3 regions of the Vibrio harveyi genome follow, and region 1 is predicted to be linked to each of the others. Evidence: predicted binding sites of a transcription regulator. Region 1 holds the regulator's gene; each other region holds the start of a gene.
What was found. Region 1 encodes PurR, which represses purine synthesis genes. Its sites were predicted from a motif close to TNANGNAAACGTTTNCNTNA; they were not measured.

Region 1 (4,501 bases):
AACTTAAAATGATTGAAAAGAATAGGGGAGCCATTAAGGCTCCCCTATTTGATATCCGCATTGCCAACAAGCGCCAAATTGACCTTCATTTTGCTCCGAACATTGTGGGCACTGCCAATCTTGGTAAATAAGTTCTGCTTGTTTTCGATAGTCTTCGACGATGGCTGATGCTTTCAACTGTTGCTCCGGATGTAAAAGCCAAACATACGGGTCAGTATCATCGCTAAAAGGCAGCTCTCCCTTCAATCCGAACATGCCTTCACCTCGCACTTCGCAGGCTATTTGCTCGGTTTTAAGAAGCTCACAAACGATATGAGCTTCAGCCGGATTTTTAGCGATGTATATTTTCATTAAGCGTTTCCATTCTGTACTTGTGCAGGGCGAACCTTATTCATAACCCATTTAGCGATAATAGGGAACAAACCAAGTAGAGCAAACGATGCTAATACGGTTGGTGACACAATTCCAGAAAGACTATCAATGGTTGCTAGCTGTGTACCTGCATTCAGATAAACCGCAGTGCCGGGCAACATACCAATTTGGCTTGTTAAGTAGAATCGAGCAATAGTCATTGGTGTTAGACCCATTAACAAGTTGATTAGGAAAAATGGAAAAACAGGGATTAAGCGTAGCGAAAACAGGTAAAATGCGCCGTCTTTTTCTACACCCTGGTTGATCGCACCTAGCTTGTTTCCAAACTTACTCTGTACCCATTCCCTCAATAGGTAACGGCTGCTTAAAAAAGCGATCGTTGCACCGATTGTGCTGGCAAAAGAAACCAGCAGCAAACTTGTCCAGAAACCAAATAGCGCCGCACCAAGCAAAGTCACCACTGCTGCGCCTGGAATCGAAAACGCAGTGATGGCAATGTAAGCAAAGAAATAAGTGGCAGCAGCGAATACGAAGTTTTCGCTAATAAAAGTGTTCAACGCTTCTTGTTGCGCCTTCGCGTTTTCTAGCGTTAGGTATTGACCAAAATTCACGCCTAAAAAGATAATCGTCGCGAGTAGGATCAGTCCTAAAATCAGTTTCTTATTCATATCAATAGCTCCGTTTGGCTTCTTAGATAATAAGACAGAATGGGGCAATAAAAAATTTCAAAAAAAAACCGCAGTTTGAAAACTGCGGCTTTTACTCAATGTCATGCTGATATAAATGCTTTAGGAAAGAGCACTCATCAATTCTTCTCGACGAGACTGAGGTACGACACTCCAATGTGTGCCTTTGATTGCACCTTCTAACGCCCAGAGCAGTTCAAGGCTTACCGTAGAGGCATGCGTATCTTGGATTGCTTTGTATGCGTTTAGCGCGCCTTCTGCTTCAAGTTGCTCTACAGAGTCAATGCCCGCTTTCTTGAGCATACGCTCAGTTGCTAGACGCAGGTTAGGTAGATCTTTCAATCGATTAGGCTTGGTGCTTGCTTGTTGTTTTTTCTCTTGCTTAGCAGTCTCGAGGGATTGCTTGGCAACTTCAATCAAGCGGTCGGTTGTGTCCCAAAGATCATCAGAAATTGCATAGTATTTCGTAACGACTGGGAAACCACGTTTCTTGTAGACGTACGGTTTTAGTCCTTGAGTCTCGAAGTCAGATGAAGTTTGTTGGTCAGCTCGAATATGAAGTTGATTGTTTACGACAAGCGCAAACATCGTTTCATCGGCGAAGAGCCCAAAACCACCAAACATTGAGCGCGACTTGATATTACCAAGTGCCTCAAACAGCTTCATTGAGTCTTTGAGTATCGGTTTATCCATGGTGTGTTATCTCGGTGTAATTAATATTACGCCACCAAAAATCAGGTCCGAGAGATTAGCAAATGCATGCAGACACAATGTCATTAAAGGGTAAACTCACTTAATGCATATTTGCCATCGGTAACCCCGCTACCTTCCATCTAATAAGATGGTTCAGGCCGGAGGCTTTGCGTCCCACCCTTTCGGATGGTTTGCCCTGTGCGTGACTCTTTGAGGATACTTCGTATATTGAATTAACATCACGTTTCAAACGTTGAAGTGTGATCTTGGTTCAGTTAATAGTGGTAATTTGATGTGTAAAGTTTCATATGCTGGAATGTATAATTGTAATACAAAAGGTCTATCAAGGATATGTGCTACCTTGAGTTAAAACAGCAACTTATCTTCGTTCTTTAAATTATTTTTCTGATGAAATGTCCAAAAAAGTTATTTTTAGGCAATAAAAAAGCGCCCCTAGGAGCGCTTTATAAAATCAAGTGAGAGATCAGTTCAATTTCTTAACTGTATTACGCACAACGATCTCTGGTTGCATTTCGAAAACACGCTTCTCATGCTCTTTATCTTTGATGCGCTCAAGTAGGATCTCAAATGCATTTTTACCCACACGACGTTTTGGTTGGTGAATCGTCGTTAGCGGTGGAGAGAAGTACTCAGCAAGTTCGATATTGTCGTAACCGATAACAGAAATATCGTCTGGTACTTTGATACCGTTTTGTTGTAGGCGGCTCATCAAGCCAAGAGCCATAGTGTCATTGAAACAGAAAACAGCGGTTGGACGTTTGTCCATAGCACTGATGTTATCTGCAGCTAAGACAGCCGTGTCACACTCAAAGTTGCCTTCAAGAATCCAATCTTCGTTAACGGCTAGATTTGCTTCAGCCATCGCACGACGGTAACCCGCAATACGTTCTTGGCAAGCTGCTTTTTCGAAGTGACCGCTCAGACAAGCAATATCAGTATGACCATTGTCGATCAGGTATTTTGTTGCGATGTAACCGCCTTCTTCTGAGTTATCGATGATCTTGTCTGCTTGTGAGCTTTCAGGACCCCAATCCATGACAACTTTAGGAATATCTGAATGACGGTCAAGCATCTCTTTTAGCTCTTCCGTAAGGTCAGAACACATTACTAGAATGCCATCTACACGTTTCTCAGCTAGCATGCGGATGTAGTCACGTTGCTTCTCGTAAATACCGCCCGTGTTACATAGGATCAGAGTGTAACCTTGACGGTAACAGTAGCTCTCAACGCCGTCGATTACTTCAGAGAAGAATAGGTTGGTAGATTGAGTAACTAACATACCGATGGTACGAGTTGAGTTGCATTTTAAACTGCGCGCAACGGCACTTGGTGCGTAATTAAGTTCATCCACCGCTTTCATTACTTTTTCTTGAGTTGCTTCAGCAACAAAGCGAGTTTTATTAATTACGTGCGAAACCGTAGTGGTAGAAACGCCGGCTAAGCGAGCAACGTCTTTAATAGTGGCCATAAATGATGTCCTGTATCGAGCTACTGTAAATACCGTAGTGAAGACAACCATACGCTTAGGGTCTTGCGCAAACCGAGCAACTGCGAATAGGGGCATTGCTGAGATATTTGGCAGCGGTTGTTCCGAAATCGGTATAAAAAGGTTTGTAGCAACATTTATCGCTGAGTCTCATATTCCTTTCTTATATAAGTGAGGAATTGGTCAGCAATCCTGTTAAGAAAACACAAAAACCGCTTTATTTCAGCGGTTTACATATAAATCATATTTAATCGTTTGCGCTCACATTTTAGACTGATGCGAGCAAGCTGGCAATATTCTAGGCAGTTGTTTTGTGCCCCTGAGGTCACATTTTAACGGCTAAATTGATTGTATTTCTCTGTGCCAGATTAAAAACAAACGAATAAAATAGGGAGTCTGAATGACAGACTCCCCAAAATAGGTGGCAATTATTCACCAAGAAGGTAGGTGCTGTCCAGTTTACAAAATGCAATTAATAGTTGCGTAACGCTAATGTAGAAGCCAAATTCGTCGAATTGCTTACATTTAGCAGCAAACTGTGGCAGCCAAGTCATAAGGTGTTGTTGGATGAACTCGTTCTGTTTTCCGAACGCTTCTTCCATATGTTTATCTTGCTCTAGTTCGTTCGAGCGGATAATCATGTTGCCTAGAAAATCTAGCTCGACCGCTAAGTGGTCCGCTGGTTCTTTCAGATTTTCGTCCACTTGCACGCCAAAGTCTGCCATCAGTTTTTCCATCTCTTCTGCTGGCTTATCATTTAATAAACCAGATTCGCCGATGTACATTGAAGCATAAGGCAGTGCGCCGTGCTTTTCTGTTTTTAGAAAGAGTTCACAGAAGTCCGCTGCTAATTCTAACTGAGCGTCTTCACGGTCTTGTAAACGGTTGAGTGCATCAACAAGGGTATCAACAGCTGGTTTTAGTGATTCGTTTTCACCAAGACCCGCTAAAAAGCTTCGAATTTCAACACTGTGGTAGGTTTCTAGTTCTTTCTCTGTCAGTTCTTTTGCGAACAGGCTAGAAAACCACCAATAGATTTCTGCGCGTTTCTCGTTAAAAGCTTTCACTTCTTGCATTTTTTTGCTCCTGAATGGTTATCCCTTAAGTGTAAACAATTAAGATGAATAGCAGTAACTATAATTGTTATGCATTATTGGAAAATATGCGTATTTGTGAATGGCTGTAAATAAGCTTGCTTTGAATCAATAAAATCGCAAAATCTTGCTTTTTAATGTATCTATGA
Region 2 (4,501 bases), 180 kb from region 1:
CTTACTTGATACCTTATTACATTCGAGCAAGAAGGATTTGTGCTTGCTCTACCATCTTCTTGCGTCCGAAGATCAGGTGGCGACGTTTACCGCCAACTTGACGCCAGAGTACTGCGCTACGAATACCCGATAACAACAACGCACGAACTTTGTGCTGGTTAGCGGTTTGTTGCAGTACAGATGGAGTACCAGTTACTTGAATACGAGGACCAATAGGGCTGACTACATCCAAGTAAATGCTCGCTAGGTTGCTGATCATTTGATCATCTAGCAATTCAAAATGTTCCGTTTGACGCTGAGCCATTTGAATGCGGTCACCAAGTTGTGACATTGCATCGTTACGACTCGATAGCTTGCGCTCTAATGCCATTAGGCTGATGATGTAGCGAGTGACTTCACTTCCAGATGGGGTGCTATCAATCCCTTTCACCAAGCATTCAAGACCCAGCTTAAGGTCGGCTTCGCGACCGAAAACACCGATGGTGTTGGCTGGGCTAGTATTCAAAATGGCGTTAATTGACGTTTCAAAGGCATCTTGATCACAATGTCCGTCTCTCGCTACCTGTTGAACCAAAGCAACAGCTTGGCAGATACCTGCAAAAGCGATAGTACGGTCATAAAGTGTATTCGCCACGTAACGACTCCTAAGCTTGAGAATATTTAATGCGTTGCTCGATGATGCCGCCACCAAGGCACACGTCATCTTTATAGAACACGGCTGATTGACCTGGCGTTACAGCAATTTGTGGCTCGTCAAAGATCACTTTAATGTTTTCATCATCGATAGGGATGATTGTACAAGGAATATCTTCCTGACGGTAACGAGTTTTCACTGTGCACTTCATAACATCGCGAATTGGCTCACGATCTACCCAGTGAAGTTGTGATGCAAGTAGACCTTCTGATTTCAGCATTGGGTGGTCTTTACCTTGAACCGCAATCAAAACGTTACGTTCTAGATCTTTCTCACCAACAAACCATGGGTCTTCGTTACCGCCACCGCCTTTACGACCACCGATATGAAGACCTTTGCGTTGACCTAATGTGTGGTACATCAAACCTTGATGCTGACCGATCACTTCGCCTTCTGGCGTTTCGATATTACCCGGTTGAGCAGGAAGGTAACGACCTAGGAATTCCGTAAACTTACGTTCACCGATGAAACAGATACCGGTAGAATCTTTCTTCTTCGCTGTGATCAGGTCTTGCTCTTCTGCGATACGGCGCACTTCTGGCTTCTCTAAATCACCAACAGGGAATAGGCTACGTGCAATCTGCTCGTGGCTTAATGTGTATAGGAAGTAGCTCTGGTCTTTGTTGCCATCTAGACCACGTAGCATTTGTGGTTTTTCCTGTTCTTCACCAGGTAAAGCGTCTTCTGGGAAAGAACGACGCACATAGTGACCCATTGCGATGTAATCTGCATCAAGCACTTCATCCGCAAATTCTAGAAATGCTTTGAATTTGATTTCTTTGTTACAAAGAATGTCTGGGTTTGGTGTACGACCTGCTTTGTATTCCGCAAGGAAGTATTCAAATACATTATCCCAGTATTCAGCAGCAAAGTTGATAGTGTGTAGGTGGATGCCTAGCTTGTCACATACTGCCTGCGCATCAGCAAGATCTTCTGCTGCTGTACAATATTCTTCGTTGTCATCTTCTTCCCAGTTCTTCATGAACAGGCCTTCTACTTGGTAGCCTTGTTGCTTTAGAAGATACGCAGAAACAGATGAATCAACGCCGCCGGACATACCGACGATGACTTTCTTTTGGCTGTTATCAGACATTACTAAACACCACTAAAATTAACGGGACGCAGATTCTACCAGAATCCACTGACCGGTGACAGATCCGAGATCGAAATCACACTTCGATTTTGGCTTAAATTTATCCAAATGCGAACGTGAGTATTAAATTCGATAAGTATAGAAGGGTTATATATGGCATAGTTGGCAAAAATCCAAGAGGAAAAATCAAATGACTGAAGAAAACCAATTTATGCAAGAAGCTGAGTTGATTGAAATTGTTGAAAATCAACTTGAAGATGGTAATCCACTTAAGGTGAAAGAAACGCTGATGCGTCTAATGATGACAGGCACACCACGTGAAGATGCGGTGGCGATGATGGCGTGTGCTATGTCTATTGAGATTTTTGACGTAATGAAGAACGGTGGGGAGTTCGACCTTAAGCGTTACAGTGAACACCTCGAACAACTGCCAGATCTTGGTTTCATGGAAGGCGAATAGGGCGATTGAAAGAAAAAAGCGGACTGCAAACGTTTGCTATAATTGCCTTTATTGCTGCTTTAATGACGGCGGTATAGAATCCGTTCTCCTTTTCATCCCCTTACTCAGACTAACAATATGAAATTTCCTGGACAACGCAAATCGAAGCACTATTTTCCTGTTCATGCTCGTGACCCATTGGTGAGCCAAGCACAAGAAAGCAAAAAGATGACGCGCACTCACATCATCGGCATTGACCAAACGCTGGTTGATATTGAAGCGAAAGTTACAACGGATGTGATTGAAAAGTACGGTTTGAGTAAAGGACACTCGTTGGTAATTGATGACGCGACTGCAGAAGCGCTATACCAACAGCTAAAAGAAGAATGCTTAATTACCAATGAGTATGCTGGTGGCACAATTGGTAACACGCTACACAACTATTCTGTGTTAGCGGATGACCGTTCAACGCTTTTGGGTGTAATGAGTCAGGACATCAAAATTGGTAGCTACGGTTACCGCTACCTATGTAACACTTCTAGCCGTATGGACCTGAACTACCTACAAGGTGTTGAAGGTGCCATCGGTCGCTGTTTCGCTCTGATTACAGAAGATGGTGAACGTACTTTCGCAATCAGTGAAGGTCAAATGAACCAACTTCACCCAGACAACATCCCTGAGAAAATCTTCAAGAGCGCATCTGCGTTAGTACTGACTGCTTACCTAGTTCGTTGTAAAGAAGGCGACCCAATGCCGGAAGCAACGATGCGTGCAATTGAATACGCGAAGAAACATGATGTTCCTGTGGTACTAACACTAGGAACTAAATTTGTTATTCAAGATGACCCAACATTCTGGCAAGAATTTATTCGTGACAATGTATCCGTTGTTGCAATGAATGAAGACGAAGCGGAAGCGCTAACGGGCGAATCTGATCCGCTAGCGGCGTCGGATAAGACGCTTGAGTGGGCTGACCTTGTGTTATGTACAGCAGGTCCTGTTGGTCTATTTATGGCGGGTTATACAGAAGAAAGCGCGAAGCGTGAAACGTCGTTGCCGCTGCTTCCTGGTTCTATTGCCGAATTCAACCGTTTTGAATTTAGCCGACCTGCAAAGAAAGACTCATGTGAAAATGCGATCAAAGTATATTCACATATCTCCCCATACATGGGTGGTCCAGAAAAAATTAAAAATACTAATGGTGCAGGTGATGCAGCATTGTCAGCAGTACTTCACGATATGGCTGCAAATAAATACCACAAAGAAAATGTGCCTAACTCTAGCAAGCACAGCAATGAGTATTTAACTTACTCTTCGTTCTCTCAAGTCTGTAAATACGCAAACCGTGCGAGTTACGAAGTGTTAGTGCAGCATTCACCACGTCTTTCTCGTGGTCTTCCTGAGCGCGAAGATAGTTTAGAAGAAGCATACTGGGAACGTTAATAGATTCTGTTGAATTAACCAACTTCTTACATACGCAAAAAATGGCGCATTCAAAATGCGCCATTTTTGTATCTATTTACAGACAAATAAAAAAGGCTCCCATAGGGAACCTTTTTAAAATTTCATAAATCTATTCTTAGATTAGGAAATCATCTAGAGATTTGCCTGCATCTAGTTGCTCTTGGATTGCAGAAGGTGTACGACCTTGACCTGTCCAAGTTTTCTCTTCACCGCTTACGTCAGTGTATTTGTATTTAGCAGGGCGAGGAGCACGTTTAGTTTTTGCTTTAGTTTTTGTTTCACCAGCAAGTGCACTAATTAGCGCTTCAACATCGATACCGTCTTGAGCGATTTGCTCAGCGATAGCAGCCAGTTTAGCTTCTTGCTCAGCTTGTGCTGCGCGGTCTGCTTCTTCTGCTTCTTGACGCTCTTGAACAACGATAGTTAGTTTATCTAGAGCTTCTTCCAATTGTTCTAGAGTCAGCTCACGAGAAAATGCACGAAGGCTACGGATATTTAGAAGTGTTTTAGTCAGCTCTGACATGACGATTCCTATTAATAGGTTAAAAGATTCTACATCGCTTATCGATAAGATAAATTAAATGTGAATCTAGAAATAAACATAGAGTCCTTATATTTAACTTTATCTTTCTGATATGTGCAAATGCTAATTCATGATTTAGATTAAATTTCTTTAGTTTTTTCGGGTTCTAACAATATTAATTAATCAATTTGAAATTTAATTAGCCACTTCAGACAATTTTTACTTAATAGATACGGTCTTTTTCTCGATCGCTATCATGTTTATTTATAGCTTGAATTAAATTTCCCT
Region 3 (4,501 bases), 890 kb from region 1:
CATGCTCCGGACCACTTTTTACATCAGCAATCGCTTTTAGATGCAATTGGACTTCAGCAATTAGGTTGGTTTTTGGTAAACGGACCAACAAGTTGAGATCACGATAACCAGAAGCCGTTGGTTTTTTAAAGCGGTTTTTTACTTTAACAATGGTTGTTTCGCGCTCTAACGTTTCATATACCGACACCAAGCTTGCTACGTCATTTGCAACGATAGTTGCACGGGCTAAGTCGGTGATACGTTCTACTTGACCGTCAAGTTCGTGGGCGATTTTCTCTTCGGCGCGGTGCTGAGATTTAACGCCAGCAAAATAAGGCTGTGCGTCAGTGAGAAGGGCAGTACTCTTACAGATGGTTTCTAGCTCAAACTGCGCTTGGTGCGCTTTGCTGTAAAGTACGTCGAAATCTGAATAAGGCTGTGTTGGTTTGGAGTCGATTGACTGAATGCCATACAAACCACTAAGGCTATGTTTAAACAATTTTGAGCAAACTTCGTTTTGGCTAGCAGAACGGTCTTGCTCGTTACTCGGGACATTTGGAAGTGCGGCGAAAGCCGGCGCACGGCTTAGTACTAATAGCATCAATGCCGTAGTACGTAGAAATAAGCTCATTCACTCTCCTTAACTTGCTTGCACTTAGAAAATGGGTAACGAAAAGGTCACTAAGATTCGCAAATCAGGTACTACCTAGTTAATGGGGTCTCTACGATAGATTCCAAGGTTGATTTTCAACCTTATGGTGGAATCGTGTTCTAGATCACCATTTTGCTTTCCTTTATTCTGACCATCAGAACAAGGAAGGGTTCCTTCTTGAACGTTAGCCATACTAACATTGCAGTATTAACCAAAGATGAACGGCATAGACAAATTTGAAAAAATCATTAGTCTTAGCCCACAAAAGTGAAGCGCAAAGCTCGAATCCACTATCAGCCGACAAGTAGAAGAATCATGAGAGATCAAGAATTTTGGCACAATAAATGGGCCAGTAACCAAATTGGTTTTCATCTAGAAGACGTGAACCCACTATTGCCTGCATTTTGGCAACATACGGCTGCAAAGCATGATGATAAAGTTTTGGTGCCTCTGTGTGGTAAGTCAGAGGATTTGATTTGGTTAGCGACCAAACACGACGAAGTTCAGGGCGTTGAGCTAAGCCAAATTGCGGTAAGAGCGTTTTTTGCTGAGCATTTTTACACACCAACGGTAACGCCTGTTAATGGTATGCACGAGTTATATCAGTTTGATGAGCTGTCGATTTATACGGGTGATTTCTTTACCGCCCCAGTATCTAAAGCCGATATCATTTACGATCGTGCTGCGTTAGTGGCTCTTCCTAAAGAGATGCGAGCAGAATATGCTGCTCGTGTTAAGCAATTGCTGAATCCTGGCGGTCGTATCTTGTTGGTCACGTTGAACTACCCGCAAGAAGAGATGGCAGGACCTCCTTTTAGTGTTCCTGTAGAAGAGATTGAACAGTTATTTTCCGGTTATAAGATCACATGCTTAAACGTAGATCAAGCCGATGATAATCACCCTAAAATTGCCAAAAAGGGTCTGAGTCACTTCTCTGAAGAAGTGTATTTAATTGAAAGTGAATAGGGTAACCGAGTTTATACAAATAAAAAGCGCAGCCAATTGGGCTGCGCTTTTTGTTTCTTGGAGCGAACTAGTGAAATCAGTAAACGATCTGTACTTTAGAAGCGCTATTCACTGCATCTTTAATCGAATCTTCGATAGTCTTACGACGCGTTAGAACAACGCCTAAACGACGGCGACCATCGATTTCAGGCTTACCAAACAAACGAACTTGAGTTTGTGGTTGAGCCAGGGCATTGGCAAGATTATCAAAGCGAATATCTGTTGATGTACCTTGCCCTAGGATGACAGCTGACGCGGACGGGCCGTATTGAATGATACTGTTGATTGGCATGCCAGTGAACGCACGAACATGCAGAGCAAACTCAGACATTTCCTGAGAAATCATAGTTACCATGCCAGTGTCGTGTGGACGAGGTGAAACTTCGTTGAAAATTACTTTATCACCTTTCACGAACAGCTCTACACCGAAGATGCCGTAACCACCGAGCGCATTTACGACTTTCTCCGCTGTGTATTCTGCTGCTTTAATCGCAGTATCTGACATTGCTTGTGGTTGCCACGACTCTCGGTAGTCACCATCTTCTTGACGATGTCCAATTGGTGCGCAGAAATGGACACCATCTTTCGCTCGTACTGTCAGCAGCGTAATTTCATAGTCGAAGTCAATAAAGCCTTCGACGATCACACGACCGGCACCAGTACGACCGCCTTCTTGCGCGTACTCCCACGCTGTTTGCACATCTTGTTCTGTTTTGATGACGCTTTGTCCTTTACCAGACGAACTCATCACAGGTTTTACTACACAAGGGATACCAACGTGCTCAACTGCCGCTTTAAAGTTATCAAAGTTATCTGCAAACTGATAAGGAGAAGTCGTTAAGCTTAGCTCTTCAGCTGCAAGACGACGGATGCCCTCGCGGTTCATAGTCAACTTAGTTGCTTTCGCTGTTGGAACGACGTTCACGCCTTTTTCTTCTAGCTCAACTAATTTGTCTGTTGCGATAGCTTCAATTTCCGGAACCACATAAGCAGGTTGCTCTTTCTTGATGATTTCTTCTAATGCTTTGCCATCAAGCATATCGATGACGTAGCTGCGATGAGCGACTTGCATTGCTGGTGCGTCAGCATAACGGTCACACGCGATCACTTCTAAACCAAGACGTTGACATTCAATTGCTACTTCTTTACCAAGCTCGCCAGAGCCCAGAAGTAATACGCGGGTAGCATGAGTGCTAGTAGCAGTACCAAACATAGTGTTCCCTTACAAAATAAAGTGGTGGAAGCGAATTTGCAGGGGATCATACTGATTTTTGCGAATGAAGCAAACGTTTGCGTGTGATTTTAAACAATAAAAAAAGGCCCTGCGTCATGCAGAGCCTCTCTCATAAGAGCATTGTGAGTTAAATGTTAACAAAACTCACTGGAATATCTGGGTTCAGTGCCTCTAGTGTTGATTGAGTATCGGCTAGGTGGCTGATCTTACCCTGTGAGTTCTCCACTAGTGCTGCGGCTTTGATGTCTTCAAACTGCTCGCCTGCCATCAGGATTTGAATTAAGGCAACCTGAAGTGGCGGAAGGCTAGGGTTGAACGCTGCGTTTTCTGCGTAAGCACCTTGGAATACACGACCACTATTCATCTCAAGAGCAATGCCACTTAAGTTGTTAGTGTATGGAGCGTGACTGATGTTCATAGCAGTAACTGCTTTTTGGATCAGAGTGTCGTTGTCATCGCAAGCAAACTCGTGTTTCACTTCTGCCATTAGACCTGACTGGATACCAAGATCAGCAGGACCGAATGCTTCAGGAAGATAGTCGTGTAGCGATTTTTCTTCACGCTCTGGCAATTGGATCTTTAATTCTTTCGCCGTAGTTAGTTCATTCATGAACTGACGACAGTGACCACAAGGGCTGTAGTTAATGGTGATATCTTTAACACCACGTTCGCCTTTCATCCAAGCATGGCTAATCGCGCATTGTTCAGCATGAACAGTTTGACCTAACTGAACACCAAAAAACTCCATGTTCGCACCGAAGTAAAGGCGACCAGATAGACCACGAACAATCGCGCCTACATAGAATTCAGAAATCGGTGCGTAAGAAAACGCAGCGGCAAAAGGAAGTAGAGCAACACGAAGCTCTTTATCAGAAAGATTGGTAGCGTTTAGTAGCGCTTCAAACTGTTGCTCAGAAATAGTGGCATCAAAATCGTCAGAAAGGACGATAGGAGCAAGAGGTGTTGAAAGTGCTTCAGGAGCGCTTGCTAGCGCCTGTTCAATGCGACTTTTCATGTTGAATCCTTGTTATTGCATGGACAGTTATTCTATGTGAAAGGTGGAAATGTTCTGTGCTTTAGATCACGTTAATGTGTGTAATGATAATTTACGTTACATAATTAGAGTGAGCTCACACATGTATTCGATTTCACTAAGATTTAACGTTATCTCTGTCCCACTAATAACTATATCAACGTATATTCATACTGCGAATTTTCTAGAGGAGATTATGACCTGCTCACTTGATAGCAAAGCAGGTCATTGAGGTTATTATTGGTATAACCAAACCGCCAAAGCAAAGAAGCTTGGCGCGAGAATTGAGGTGATGATGCCACAAAGCACCAATGCAAGAGATGAGAACGCTGCGTCTCCCGGTTGTTTCTCAGCACATGTTGCGGTGCCGAGAGCGTGAGAAACAGTACCCATTGTTAGACCGCGCGCAATTGGATGCTTAATACCAATGATATTGAAGATCGGGTACGCGAGGATGGCACCAAACAAACCCACAATAAGCACTAAAATTGCCGCAACAGCTGCTTCTCCGCCTAAGTGGCTAGAGATTTCCATCGCGATAGGGGTCGTCACAGACTTACCAACCAAGCTGGCTATTAAGCTAATGTCAGCTTTAAAT

Region 2: a site for PurR is predicted at 2,269-2,288, ahead of QMY49_RS08705 (inosine/guanosine kinase). Genes of this name have one in related genera too.
Region 3: a site for PurR is predicted at 2,915-2,934, ahead of purT (formate-dependent phosphoribosylglycinamide formyltransferase). Genes of this name have one in related genera too.

The regions. Positions count from the first base shown of each region.
Region 1 is NZ_CP125875.1:1,992,993-1,997,493, reverse strand. It holds gene QMY49_RS09570 (alpha/beta fold hydrolase) at 1-1, shown strand, start outside; gene QMY49_RS09565 (putative signal transducing protein) at 34-351, opposite strand; gene QMY49_RS09560 (TVP38/TMEM64 family protein) at 351-1,040, opposite strand; gene QMY49_RS09555 (TfoX/Sxy family DNA transformation protein) at 1,161-1,751, opposite strand; cyclic di-GMP riboswitch class I at 1,868-1,957, opposite strand; gene purR (HTH-type transcriptional repressor PurR) at 2,236-3,240, opposite strand; gene torD (molecular chaperone TorD) at 3,687-4,334, opposite strand.
Region 2 is NZ_CP125875.1:1,810,282-1,814,782, reverse strand. It holds gene hflD (high frequency lysogenization protein HflD) at 17-634, opposite strand; gene mnmA (tRNA 2-thiouridine(34) synthase MnmA) at 645-1,787, opposite strand; gene QMY49_RS08710 (hypothetical protein) at 1,978-2,247, shown strand; gene QMY49_RS08705 (inosine/guanosine kinase) at 2,365-3,669, shown strand; gene QMY49_RS08700 (H-NS family histone-like protein) at 3,806-4,213, opposite strand.
Region 3 is NZ_CP125875.1:1,106,682-1,111,182, forward strand. It holds gene QMY49_RS05780 (nucleotidyltransferase family protein) at 1-610, opposite strand, end outside; gene QMY49_RS05785 (thiopurine S-methyltransferase) at 947-1,597, shown strand; gene purT (formate-dependent phosphoribosylglycinamide formyltransferase) at 1,674-2,849, opposite strand; gene cdd (cytidine deaminase) at 2,998-3,885, opposite strand; gene QMY49_RS05800 (LrgB family protein) at 4,141-4,501, opposite strand, start outside.